Regions from separate parts of the Exiguobacterium sp. s5 genome, predicted to be linked through region 2. Evidence: predicted binding sites of a transcription regulator. Region 2 holds the regulator's gene; the other holds the start of a gene.
The links. The regulator LexA, encoded in region 2, represses DNA repair genes until DNA is damaged. The targets are predictions, from matches to a motif close to CGAACATATGTTCG.
Positions count from the first base shown of each region.

Region 1: a site for LexA is predicted at 3,875-3,888, ahead of parE (DNA topoisomerase IV subunit B). Genes of this name have one in related genera too.

Region 1 covers NZ_JACSLK010000005.1:95,130-100,924, forward strand. Annotated here, with positions in the region: gene parC (DNA topoisomerase IV subunit A) at 1-1,887, opposite strand, end outside; gene parE (DNA topoisomerase IV subunit B) at 1,890-3,857, opposite strand; gene KNP60_RS11385 (CoA-binding protein) at 3,985-4,389, opposite strand; gene KNP60_RS15645 (GGDEF domain-containing protein) at 4,742-5,795, shown strand, end outside.
Region 2 covers NZ_JACSLK010000005.1:214,807-220,601, reverse strand. Annotated here, with positions in the region: gene glnA (type I glutamate--ammonia ligase) at 1-842, shown strand, start outside; gene KNP60_RS11995 (DNA alkylation repair protein) at 1,008-2,108, shown strand; gene KNP60_RS11990 (metal-binding protein) at 2,196-2,636, opposite strand; gene lexA (transcriptional repressor LexA) at 2,636-3,256, opposite strand; gene KNP60_RS11980 (hypothetical protein) at 3,461-3,697, shown strand; gene KNP60_RS11975 (YneB family resolvase-like protein) at 3,770-4,414, shown strand; gene KNP60_RS11970 (DUF896 domain-containing protein) at 4,475-4,708, shown strand; gene tkt (transketolase) at 4,908-5,795, shown strand, end outside.

The sequences.
Region 1 (5,795 bases), 120 kb from region 2:
CGACTTGCGTTGGGCGTCATAGTCACGGAGCGGCGTCCGTTTGACCATGCCTTCACGCGTGACGAACAGGCAGTGCGCGTCGGTGTCGAACGTCGAGACGACATCGGCCGAGACGACTTGTTCGCCTTCGATCGGCACGAGGTTGGCCACATGCTGACCGGCGTCTTTCCATTTCGACTCTGGAATCTGATGGACCGGGATGAGCAAGTAACTGCCTTTGTTCGTCCAGACGAGCAAGTGGTCCGTCGTCATCGCCTGGGTGACGAGGACGGGACGGTCTTTCTGCTTCATCTCCGGCATCTCGTCGCTCGAGGCGCCATATGAGCGCATCGATGAACGTTTGACGTACCCGTCGCGGCTGACGAACACCATCGTCTCTTCGACGGCGATCATGACCTCTGTCTTCAGTTTCAACTCTTCGACTTCCGATTCGATGACCGAGCGCCGTGCGTCGCCGAACTCGTGACGGAGCGCGGTCAACTCTTTCGAGATGAGCTTCCGTTTCGTCGCGTCGACGTTCAAGATGTTGGCGAGGCGAGCAATCTCTTTTTGGAGCGCCTTCGCCTCTTTTTGGAGCTCGACGATATCCGTGTTCGTCAACCGATAAAGTTGGAGCATGACGACCGCTTCGGCTTGACGGTCCGTGAACGAGAACCGCTCCATGAGCTTCTGTTTCGCCTCGGACTTGTCTTTGGCCGAACGGATGAGTTCGAGCGTCTCGTCTAGGACCGAGATGGCCTGTTCGAGCGCGTCGACGATCTCGGCGCGTTTCTTCGCCTGATCGAGTTCGAACGTCGTGCGACGGGTGACGACTTCTTCGACGTGCTTCAAGTACGCGTCGATGATCGACAAGAGACCCATCTGTTTCGGTGTCCGGTTGACGATGGAGACCATGTTGTAGTTGTAGGCGAGTTGCAAATCGGTATGCTTCAAGAAGAAATGGAGCACACCTTCCGCATCGGCTTCCTTCTTCAATTCGATGACGACGCGGACGCCGGTCCGGTCGGTCTCGTCACGGACTTCGGCGACACCTTCGACTTTGCGGTCGAGACGGAGCTCTTCCATCTTCTTGACGAGGTTCGCCTTGTTCACCTCATACGGGAGTTCGGTGATGGTGATCTGTTCACGGCCGCCCTTAAGTGGCTCGATGACCGATTTGGCACGGATGATGACCTTGCCTTTTCCGGTCTCGAACGCCTTCAAGATGCCGTCTTTGCCCATGACGATCCCGCCAGACGGGAAGTCAGGTCCTTGCATATAACGGAATGCGTCATTCGTCGTCTCGACCTCACCTTTCAAGCGGGCGATGGCGAGATTGAGCACCTCGGTCAAGTTGTGCGGCGGAATCTCGGTCGCATAACCGGCAGAGATCCCCGTCGTCCCGTTCATGAGCAGGTTCGGGAGGAGTGACGGCAAGACGAGCGGCTCTTCGGTCGAATCGTCGAAGTTCGGCGTATAGTCGACCGTATTCTTCGAGATCGATGTCAGCATGACGCCGGCAATCTTCGACAGACGGGCCTCGGTATACCGCATCGCGGCGGCCGAGTCGCCGTCCATCGAGCCGTTGTTCCCGTGCATGTCGATGAGCGGGTAACGCAACTTCCAGTCCTGCGATAGGCGTACCATCGCCTCATAGACGGAACTGTCACCGTGCGGGTGATAGTTACCGATGACGTTACCGACCGTCTTGGCCGATTTGCGGTACGGTTTCTCGTTCGTGTTGCCTTCATGGTGCATCGCATACAGGATGCGGCGTTGAACGGGTTTGAGCCCGTCGCGCGCGTCCGGGAGGGCCCGGTCCTGGATGATATATTTCGAGTAACGCCCGAAGCGGTCACCGACGACCTGTTCGAGCGACAAGTTTAAAATATGTTGAATCGTCGACATCGTTACATCACTTCCTCAATCGCTTTAGTCACGTGTTCATTGGCGATGATTGAATCATCTTCCTGGAGGCCGAAGGCGACGTTCTCCTCGATCCATTCACGGCGATGGGCGACATTGTCTCCCATGAGCACCGAGACACGCTTGTCGGCGACGGCAGCGTCGTCGACCGTGACGCGGATGAGCGTCCGTGTGTCGGGGTTCATCGTCGTCTCCCATAGCTGGTCGGCGTTCATCTCCCCGAGACCTTTGTAGCGCTGGAGGATATAACCCTTCTTATACACTTTGACGAGCTTCTCGAGCGCCTCTTCGTCCCAGGCGTACTCGAACTGTTCCGACTTGCCTTTCCCTTTCGAAATCCGATAGAGCGGCGGCAAGGCGACGAACACTTTGCCGGCCTCGACGAGCGGACGCATATAGCGGAAGAAGAACGTCAACAGGAGCACTTGGATGTGGGCCCCGTCTGTATCGGCATCGGTCATGATGATGATCTTGTCGAAATTGCAGTCTTCAAGGTCGAAGTCGTGGCCGACCCCAGCCCCGATCGCGTGGATGATCGTGTTGATCTCCTCATTTTTCATGATGTCCTGGAGTTTCGACTTCTCCGAGTTGATGACCTTCCCGCGCAGCGGCAGGATGGCCTGGAACGTCCGGTCGCGGCCCTGTTTGGCCGAACCGCCGGCCGAGTCACCCTCGACGAGGAACAGTTCGTTCTTGGCGGCGTTCTTCGACGTCGCCGGCGTCAGTTTCCCGTTCAAGATGCTCGAACGTTTCTTCTTCTTGCCGTTGCGCGCCTCTTCCCGGGCTTTCCGGGCGGCTTCGCGGGCCTGGGCGGCGCGGATCGCCTTCTTGATGAGCATCGTCGCCATCTGCGGGTTCTCCTCGAGGAAGATCGTCAGTTGTTTGGCCATGACACCATCAGCGCTCGTACGGGCCTCGGGCGAACCGAGTTTCGATTTCGTCTGCCCCTCGAACTGGAGGAACTCTTCCGGGATCCGTACCGAGACGATGAGTGTCAAGCCTTCGCGGACGTCACCGCCGTCAAGGTTCTTATCTTTTTCTTTCAACAATCCGTTCTTACGGGCATACTCGTTCACGATGCGGGTCATCGCCGTCTTGGCGCCGACCTCGTGCGTGCCGCCGTCACGAGTCCGGACGTTGTTGACGAACGAGAGGACGTTCTCAGAATAGGCGTCCGTGAACTGGAAGGCGAGCTCTAGCTCGATATCGTTCTCTGTCCCTTCGAAATAGACGATCGGATGAAGCGTCGCCTTATCGTCGTTCAAATATTGGACGAATTCGGCGATCCCTTCCTCGTAATGGAACGTCTCTTCTTTGGCAGAGCGCTCGTCCGTCAGCGTGATCGTCAATCCTTTTAATAGGAAGGCTGATTCACGGAGACGTTCGGCGAGCGTGTCGTAGTTGTATGTCGTCGTCGAGAAGATCGAGGCATCCGGTTTGAAGTAGACGCTCGTCCCCGTCTGGCGCGTCTTGCCAGTCTCGAGGAGTGTCGTCTGCGGAATCCCGCCATCGGCAAACGTCTGCTCGAACACCTTGCCGTCGCGATAAATCGTGACGAGCACCTTGCTCGATAGTGCGTTCACGACCGAGGCACCGACCCCGTGGAGTCCACCCGACGTCTTATAGCCGCCTTGGCCGAACTTCCCGCCGGCGTGGAGGACGGTGAAAATGACCTCCGGCGTCGGTTTGCCAGAAGCGTGCATCCCCGTCGGCATGCCGCGCCCGTGGTCACGTACCGTGATGGCATCATCTTTATGGATGGTCACATCGATTTGGCCACCGAATCCGGCGAGCGCCTCATCGATCGCGTTATCGACGATCTCATAGACGAGATGGTGCAACCCGCGATGGTCGGTCGAACCGATATACATCCCCGGACGTTTCCGGACAGCAGTCAGTCCTTCGAGCACCTGAATGGCGTCTTCATTGTAATTAAATAGATCTGTTGACATCTTCGTCACCTCAATTTCGAACACACGTTCGTTTTTCTATCCTATTGTATAGCTGTTTTTGGATTCTGGCAAGCCTCCCCGCGAGCAAGGCTCGTGAAAAAAAGGAGACCTACCAAGGAGGTAGGTCTTAACCGAGAAGGCGGGCGTGCTCGACATAGATGCATCGATTTTCGATGTAGTCGAGTCCGGCATCGCGAGCGATTCGCTCGGCGTCCGGGCTGGTGAGCCCGAGCTGGTTGAAGACGAGACCGACATCCCCATGTCGGACCGCATCTTCGGCCACGCCGGCCAAATACTCATTGCGTCGGAAGACGTCGACGATATCGACGCGTCCCGGGATGCTCTCGACCGTCGGATAGACTTTACGTCCGTTCCACGTCTCGAGCGTCGGATTGACAGGGATGACCGTGTAACCTTGTAACAGCAGATAGTCTGCGATTTGGTTTGCGGTCTTGTTCGGGTTGGCTGACACGCCGACGACAGCAATCGTCTTCGCCTCGGTGAGCCATTGTTTCAAACGTTGATCGTCCATCCTGAAATCCCCCTTTTGTTTACGTACTCAGTGTACCTTTACCTGAATCACCGTTTCAAGCTTTATTTTCTTTTATCATACAACTGTAACTCTTTCAAATTTTTAAAACAAATCAATTGGTTCACCATAACTTATTATGTAAACCATATTATAAGGCGTATTTTTATGGTTTCCCGGGTCGATGTGTGACTCACTTGGAAATGACGCTTGAACGAACATTGCGTGAAATATCTATTTCACGCAATTATATGCACGATTTAAAGGCGTTTGTGCGTGTCGGTTTTAATCGATTGTTGGATAGGCATGGGCAAATGAGGATGGGTTCGGTATACTGAAAAAAGGAGGTGTTCGCGTGGGAACAGCCTATGAGGAACGTCGCGGTACACTATATAATTACCGCATCACTTTTTATGGGAACGTGTTCGCTTGGCTCATCCATGTCGTGTTCTTAATCACGTTTTGGCGACTTGACGTAACCGTCCTTGCCTGGTCGAACGTACTCAGCGTTCTTTATTACACATTGTCTTTTTATTTTGTACATAAACGATATTATCGGACGTTCTTCATTGGTCTCTTCGTCGAGGTCGTCTATAACGCCATCATCTCGACAATCGTCCTCGGCTGGGGCGCGAACGTCCACTACTTCATCCTCACGGTCGCCTATGGCGTGTTCTTCATGCCGAACGTGAGCCGGGCCATCCGAATCGCCTCGACGATGCTCGCCATGGGCATCTATGGCTATTTATATGTGAACGTGACGGACGGGACATCGCCGCTCGGCCCGACCCTCGAGCAAGTCATCGGGGTGACGTGTTTACTCGCGACCATCGCCTTGATCGCCGGGCTGTCATTCATCTTCGAAGGGGCGGTCGTCGAGGTGACGTCCGAACTCGAACAGACGAACGAACGGCTACATACCCTCGCCTCGCGGGACGGTCTGACCGGTCTCTATAATCGCACGACCGGATACCGTTTAATCGAAGAGGCGATCCGTGAAGCGGTCTTGTCGGGACGCCCGTATGCGGTCGTCTTGGCCGACATCGACCATTTCAAGTCGTTCAATGAACGGCATGGCCACGACTGCGGCGACCTTGTGCTCAAACAAGTCGCCTCTGCACTCACGCGGACCGACGGCGTTGCCGTCCGTTGGGGCGGCGAGGAATTTCTTTTGTTCTTGACGGACCAGTCAGAGGACGAGGCGGCGCAAGCAATCGACCACCTGAGACAGCAAATCAAATCTCTCGAGACGATTTATGAGGGACGACGGCTCAGCGTGACAATGACATTCGGTGTCACGACACACCGTGGGTTCAAGCCTGTCGACACGCTCGTCAAAGAGGCGGACGACCGGCTCCGGGCCGGGAAACAGGCCGGGAAAGACCGCATCGTCACGTCAATCCATCATT
Region 2 (5,795 bases):
GCGAGAACTGCCGTAAAGAGATCGTCATCGAGCTCGAAAACATGGGCTTCGAAATCGAAGCATCACACCACGAAGTCGCACCAGGTCAGCACGAGATCGACTTCAAATACGCAGATGCGGTCACGACGGCCGATAACATCCAAACGTTCAAACTCGTCGTCAAGACGATCGCAGCGAAATACGGTCTTCACGCGACGTTTATGCCGAAGCCACTCTTCGGTGTCAACGGTTCAGGGATGCACGCCAACATGTCGCTCTTCAAAGGTGACACGAACGTCTTCTACGATCCAAACGGCGAAATGGAACTCTCTGACACGGCTCGCGCCTTCACGGCAGGGATTCTCGAGCACGCTCGTGCGTTCACGGCTGTCTGTAACCCGACTGTCAACTCATACAAGCGCCTCGTTCCTGGTTACGAAGCACCTTGCTACGTAGCATGGAGCGCGCGCAACCGTTCACCACTCGTTCGTGTACCAGCGGCCCGTGGCCTCTCGACACGGATCGAAGTACGTTCGGTCGACCCGGCGGCGAACCCGTACCTCGCTTTGGCCACGCTATTGGCTGCAGGTCTTGATGGAATCGAGAAAGAAATGGCGGCTCCGAAGCCGATCGATAGCAACATCTACGTCATGGACAAGCCAGAACGTGTTGCTAACGGGATTGACGACCTTCCGGCTACGCTCTTCGACGCGCTCGAAGTACTCCGTACCGACAAAGTCGTCATGGAATCACTCGGTGAACATATCGGTGAGCACTTCCTCGAGTTGAAAGAAATCGAGTGGGATATGTTCCGTACGCAAGTGACAGAGTGGGAGCGCGATCAGTACATGACGCTCTACTAAGTCGACTAATAAGGGATATTCCCTTTAAAATCAGAGTCCTGAACGAGTCTTCGTATGAAGTGCTCATTCAGGACTCTTTTTCTATAATTCGCTTCAACTAATCAATATAATGAGGGAGAATGTATATCACTATAAATGTAATGGAATGGGATAGGGGGACGAGAAGTGGCAACACCATTAAAAGACGTGTATGATGAGACCTTTTTGTTGGAATTTGGACGACGTATTCAAACCGTGTATCCGTCATTTGACGTACAGGCTTTGATCGCATCAATCATAGATGAATCGTGGGAAGCGTTGGCACTCAAAGGGCGTACTCGACGTATTTCGATAAAACTAGGTCAGTATTTGCCACAGAATTACGAATCAGCTTTGGACGTATTGGTTGAAATTGCAGATGACTGCGTCGGCTTTCCTTATTTGTTTTTCCCGGACTTTGTAGCAGTGTACGGGCAGGCAGAAGGGTATTGGGAACGCTCGATGTCAGCGCTCGAACGCTTCACGCAGACGTCGTCTTCTGAATTCGCCATCAGACCTTTTTTGTTGCGGGATCCAACACGTGTGATGAACCAAATGACAGCTTGGGCAATTCATCCGAACGAACATGTTCGGCGTTTGGCGAGTGAGGGTTGTCGTCCTCGCCTTCCGTGGGCGGAATCGTTACCGATGTTCAAAGAAGACCCAGCTCCAGTGTTGGAGATTTTAGAGTTGTTAAAAGAAGATCCATCATTATATGTGAGAAAAAGTGTCGCTAACAACCTCAACGATATCTCGAAAGATCACCCAGAAGCTGTACTCGCAGTCTCGCGACGATGGCAGGGCGAGCATCCTCATACCGATTGGATCATTAGACACGGATGCCGGACACTGATCAAGTCAGCCCATCCTGACGCGTTAACGATATTCGGTTATACGCAGGAAACAAATTTAACCGTCGACTCATCGATTTCTATACATCCGAACGTGATCCGCATAGGGGAGGCGTGCGAGATTCAGTACGATGTGTCCATTCGTCCAGGGGATGCTGCTTATGTTCGTATCGAATACGCGATTGAGTTTATAAAAGCCAACGGGAAAGCGAGTCGTAAAGCATTCCTGCTAGCGAATAGAACCGTCGCTGGGGGCGCGCGACTTGCAGCGACCAGAGTGCACGACTGGTCAGATTTGACGACCCGTCGGCATTATCCAGGGGAGCATCGTGTCGTCTTGTTGGTAAATGGACGAGAAGTGGCTGAAAATCATGTCATGTTGCATAAAAGTTGTTGAACTTCTATATAATAAACGGTTCAAAAAAGGGCAACCCTGTCTATTTAGACGGGTTGCCCTTTTTGGGTGTGTAGCATAACGATCTGATTAAAACGCACGTTTTAAGAACGTGGACGCATAGTCGAGCGTCGTATGTAGCGTCGTCGCGAAAACGAGTCCGAAGAAGCATGCTGCCCCGTTCAGGTCGAGCCACGATCTGATAGCTTCCTCATACGGCGTGACCGTGAGCAGAAGCGTGAGCGGGAAACCGAGATAGATGACCCGGATCAGATCGCTCAAGAGCGGAAAATGCGAGAATAACGACCGATGGGGCATAATCTTCACATAAGGGAGCCAAAAGCCCCGAAGCGGTCCCCATCGATAATAGGCGTCCGACTTCAAATCGAGATCCGGGGAGAGCCAGAACGTCCCGATGAGGGCGCCAAGCAGGAACACGGTCGGAACATCGATGTCAATAAAAGGCGTGGCAATCGCAAGAGCACCGATTGCCACGAGATTCGTACGGGTATGTGTCTTGCCACTAGCCATTAGTGAATCGTGCGGTATACACCGATGACCTTCCCTAAAATCGACACGTTATCGAAATACATCGCTTCGAGTTCGTCGTTCTCCGGTTGAAGACGCACTTTCGAAGCTTCTTTATAAATCCGCTTCACGGTCGCTTCACCTTCATCCGTCATGGCGACGACAATCTCTCCATTGTCGGCCGTGTTCTGTTGACGGACGAGGACGCGGTCCCCATCCAAGATCCCCGCGTTAATCATCGAGTCTCCTGAGACAGAGAGCATGTAGACGTTGTCGGAACCGACGACGTGAGCCGGGAGCGGGAAGTGTTCTTCCACGTTCTCGATGGCCGTGATCGGCGTACCGGCTGTGACTTTCCCGATGACCGGCACGTACATGACGGCATCGTGGTCTTCGACGACGGACATCTCTTCATCCAAAATCTCGATGGCGCGTGGCTTCGTCTTATCACGTCGAATCAATCCACGCTTCTCAAGACGGTCCAAGTGACCGTGTACAGTCGAGCTCGATGCGAGCCCGACAGCCTCGCCAATTTCGCGGACCGAAGGGGGATACCCTTTCGCCCGGACCTCAGCTTTTATAAAATCAAGAATCTGTTGTTGTCTTGCTGACATTTTTTTCAATGGATTTCACCTCGATTATGTCGAATAACCTGCGAACGCATCCTATTCTTTATGGGTTTAGTTTAACACAAGAACACATGAGCGCACAAACATTCGTTCGTTTTTTCTGCTTGACCGAACAGAAGTTCTTGTTTTATGATGAGAACAGATAAACGAACAGACGTTCTCGAGAACGTGTATTCTTATTCCCAGGAGGCAATGATTATGAGAGACACAATCAATGGAATCATCTTAGTCGGCATGTTGGCACTCGGTATGTTCGTATTTTTCGCGGTCGGAGAGCTTCGCGACAACGAAGCGGTCGTCGTGACCGAACAAAAAGTCGAACACAGTATTGAAGAAGAAGTCGCCTTGAAAGAGGCGGAGACGCTCGAAGCGCACATTCTCGCTAAGCGAGATGATGAAAAAGACGACAAGACGACGTGGTTCGCCGCCGAATAATCGTTTCTGATTGCGAACATCCCTTCATCCTGTGTATCGTAGAGGGCGAATGGAAAGAAAGGAAGTGACGCGATGCGAGTCGTCATTTATTGTCGCGTATCGACGAACAAGTCCACCCAAGAGACGTCGCTCAGTCGTCAGGCGGACGAGTTGAAGCAGATGGCGAGACGTCTTGAGGCTGAGGTTGTCGATGTGATCAGTGAACAAGAGAGCGGGTATGAGGTCAATCGGGCGGGACTGCTCGATCTATTGGAGCACGTCTCGACGTCCGATCTCGATGCCGTGCTCGTGAGCGACGACAGTCGTCTCGGACGGGGAAATGCAAAAATCGCTATCTTGCATACGCTCATGAAACATAACGTGCGCTTGTTGACGATGCAGTCGTCCGATGAATATATCGTCTCCGACGCCGAGAAGATGGTGCTCGAGATCGTCAGTGTCGTCGAAGAGTATCAACGTAAGATCCATAACGCTAAAATTTCACGCGGAATGCGTCGGGCGGTCGCGAACGGATTTAATCCGCATCGGAATATCCAGCACCATGACCAGGGAGGCCGGAGCCGAATCGAAGTTCCGATTGAAGAAATCGTCCAATTGCGTGAACGTGGACTCACGTTCGCTGAAATTGCCGCCACCCTCCGCGGTTTTGGTTATGAGGTATCGAAAGCGACCGTGAACCGGCGCTACTTGGAGCACGTGTCGGTACCAGAAACTTGATTCCTGCTCGTTGATTTTGTACAGTAGAAGGACAAATTCAGTAGAGAGGGGGCGAGCCCGATGCTAGCACCTGAACAATTGGAGCGAATCAATTTCCTCGCCAACAAAGCAAAGACAGATGGTCTGTCACCACAAGAGATGGATGAGCAGCAAGCGCTGCGCCAACAATATTTGCAAGCGTTCCGCCAATCATTCAAATCACAAATGATGGGAATGAAGGTCGTCGATCCGGAAGGAAACGACGTAACGCCAGAAAAATTAAAAGATGAGCAGGAACGTTACCGCTCAGAATGACCATGAATGCACATCCTATTTCATATAGGATGTGCATGTTTGTTATACGCGAACGTTGATCAGGGGGACTCATTGATGCGTTTTCAAACGAAAGGAAGTAAACGATTCCATTTAATGTGTTATACTAATTAATTAGTTGTGACACACGAATGAGTGTGCTAAAATATGACGGGTAGAAACTTTGTTAACAACAGAGAGGATGAAATTAGTGGAAACAACTACTAAAGAATTATTAGCGATTAACTCGATTCGGACACTCTCAATCGATGCGGTCCAAAAAGCGAACTCAGGTCACCCGGGTATGCCGATGGGTGCGGCTCCGATGGCGTTCACACTTTGGACGGACAAAATGCGTCACAACCCGAAAAACCCGAACTGGTTCAACCGTGATCGGTTCGTCCTTTCAGCGGGACACGGTTCGATGCTCTTGTACTCGCTTCTTCACTTATCTGGTTACAATCTCTCAATGGACGACCTCAAATCGTTCCGCCAAATGGATTCGAAAACGCCTGGACATCCAGAGTACCGTCACACGGCAGGTGTCGACGCGACGACTGGACCGCTCGGACAAGGGATCGCCATGGCTGTCGGGATGGCAATGGCAGAGAAACATTTGGAAGCGACGTACAACCGCGATGAGTTCAAAGTGGTTGACCACTTCACATACGCGATTTGCGGAGACGGTGACTTGATGGAAGGCGTATCGGCAGAAGCTGCTTCGCTCGCTGGTCATTTGAAACTCGGCAAACTCGTCGTCCTTTACGATTCAAATGATATCTCGCTTGACGGCGACCTTCACAAATCGTTCTCGGAAAGCGTTGAAGATCGTTTCAACGCCTACGGTTGGCAAGTGATCCGTGTCGAAGATGGTACGGATATCGATACAATCGCGAAAGCGATCGACGAAGCGAAAGCTGAAACGTCGAAACCAACCCTCATCGAAGTGAAGACGGTTATCGGCTTTGGTTCACCGAACAAGTCAGGCAAATCGGCATCACACGGTGCGCCACTCGGCGAAGCTGAAATTGAACTCACGAAGCAGTTCTACAAGTGGGAAGGCGAGAACTTCTACGTACCGAACGAAGTA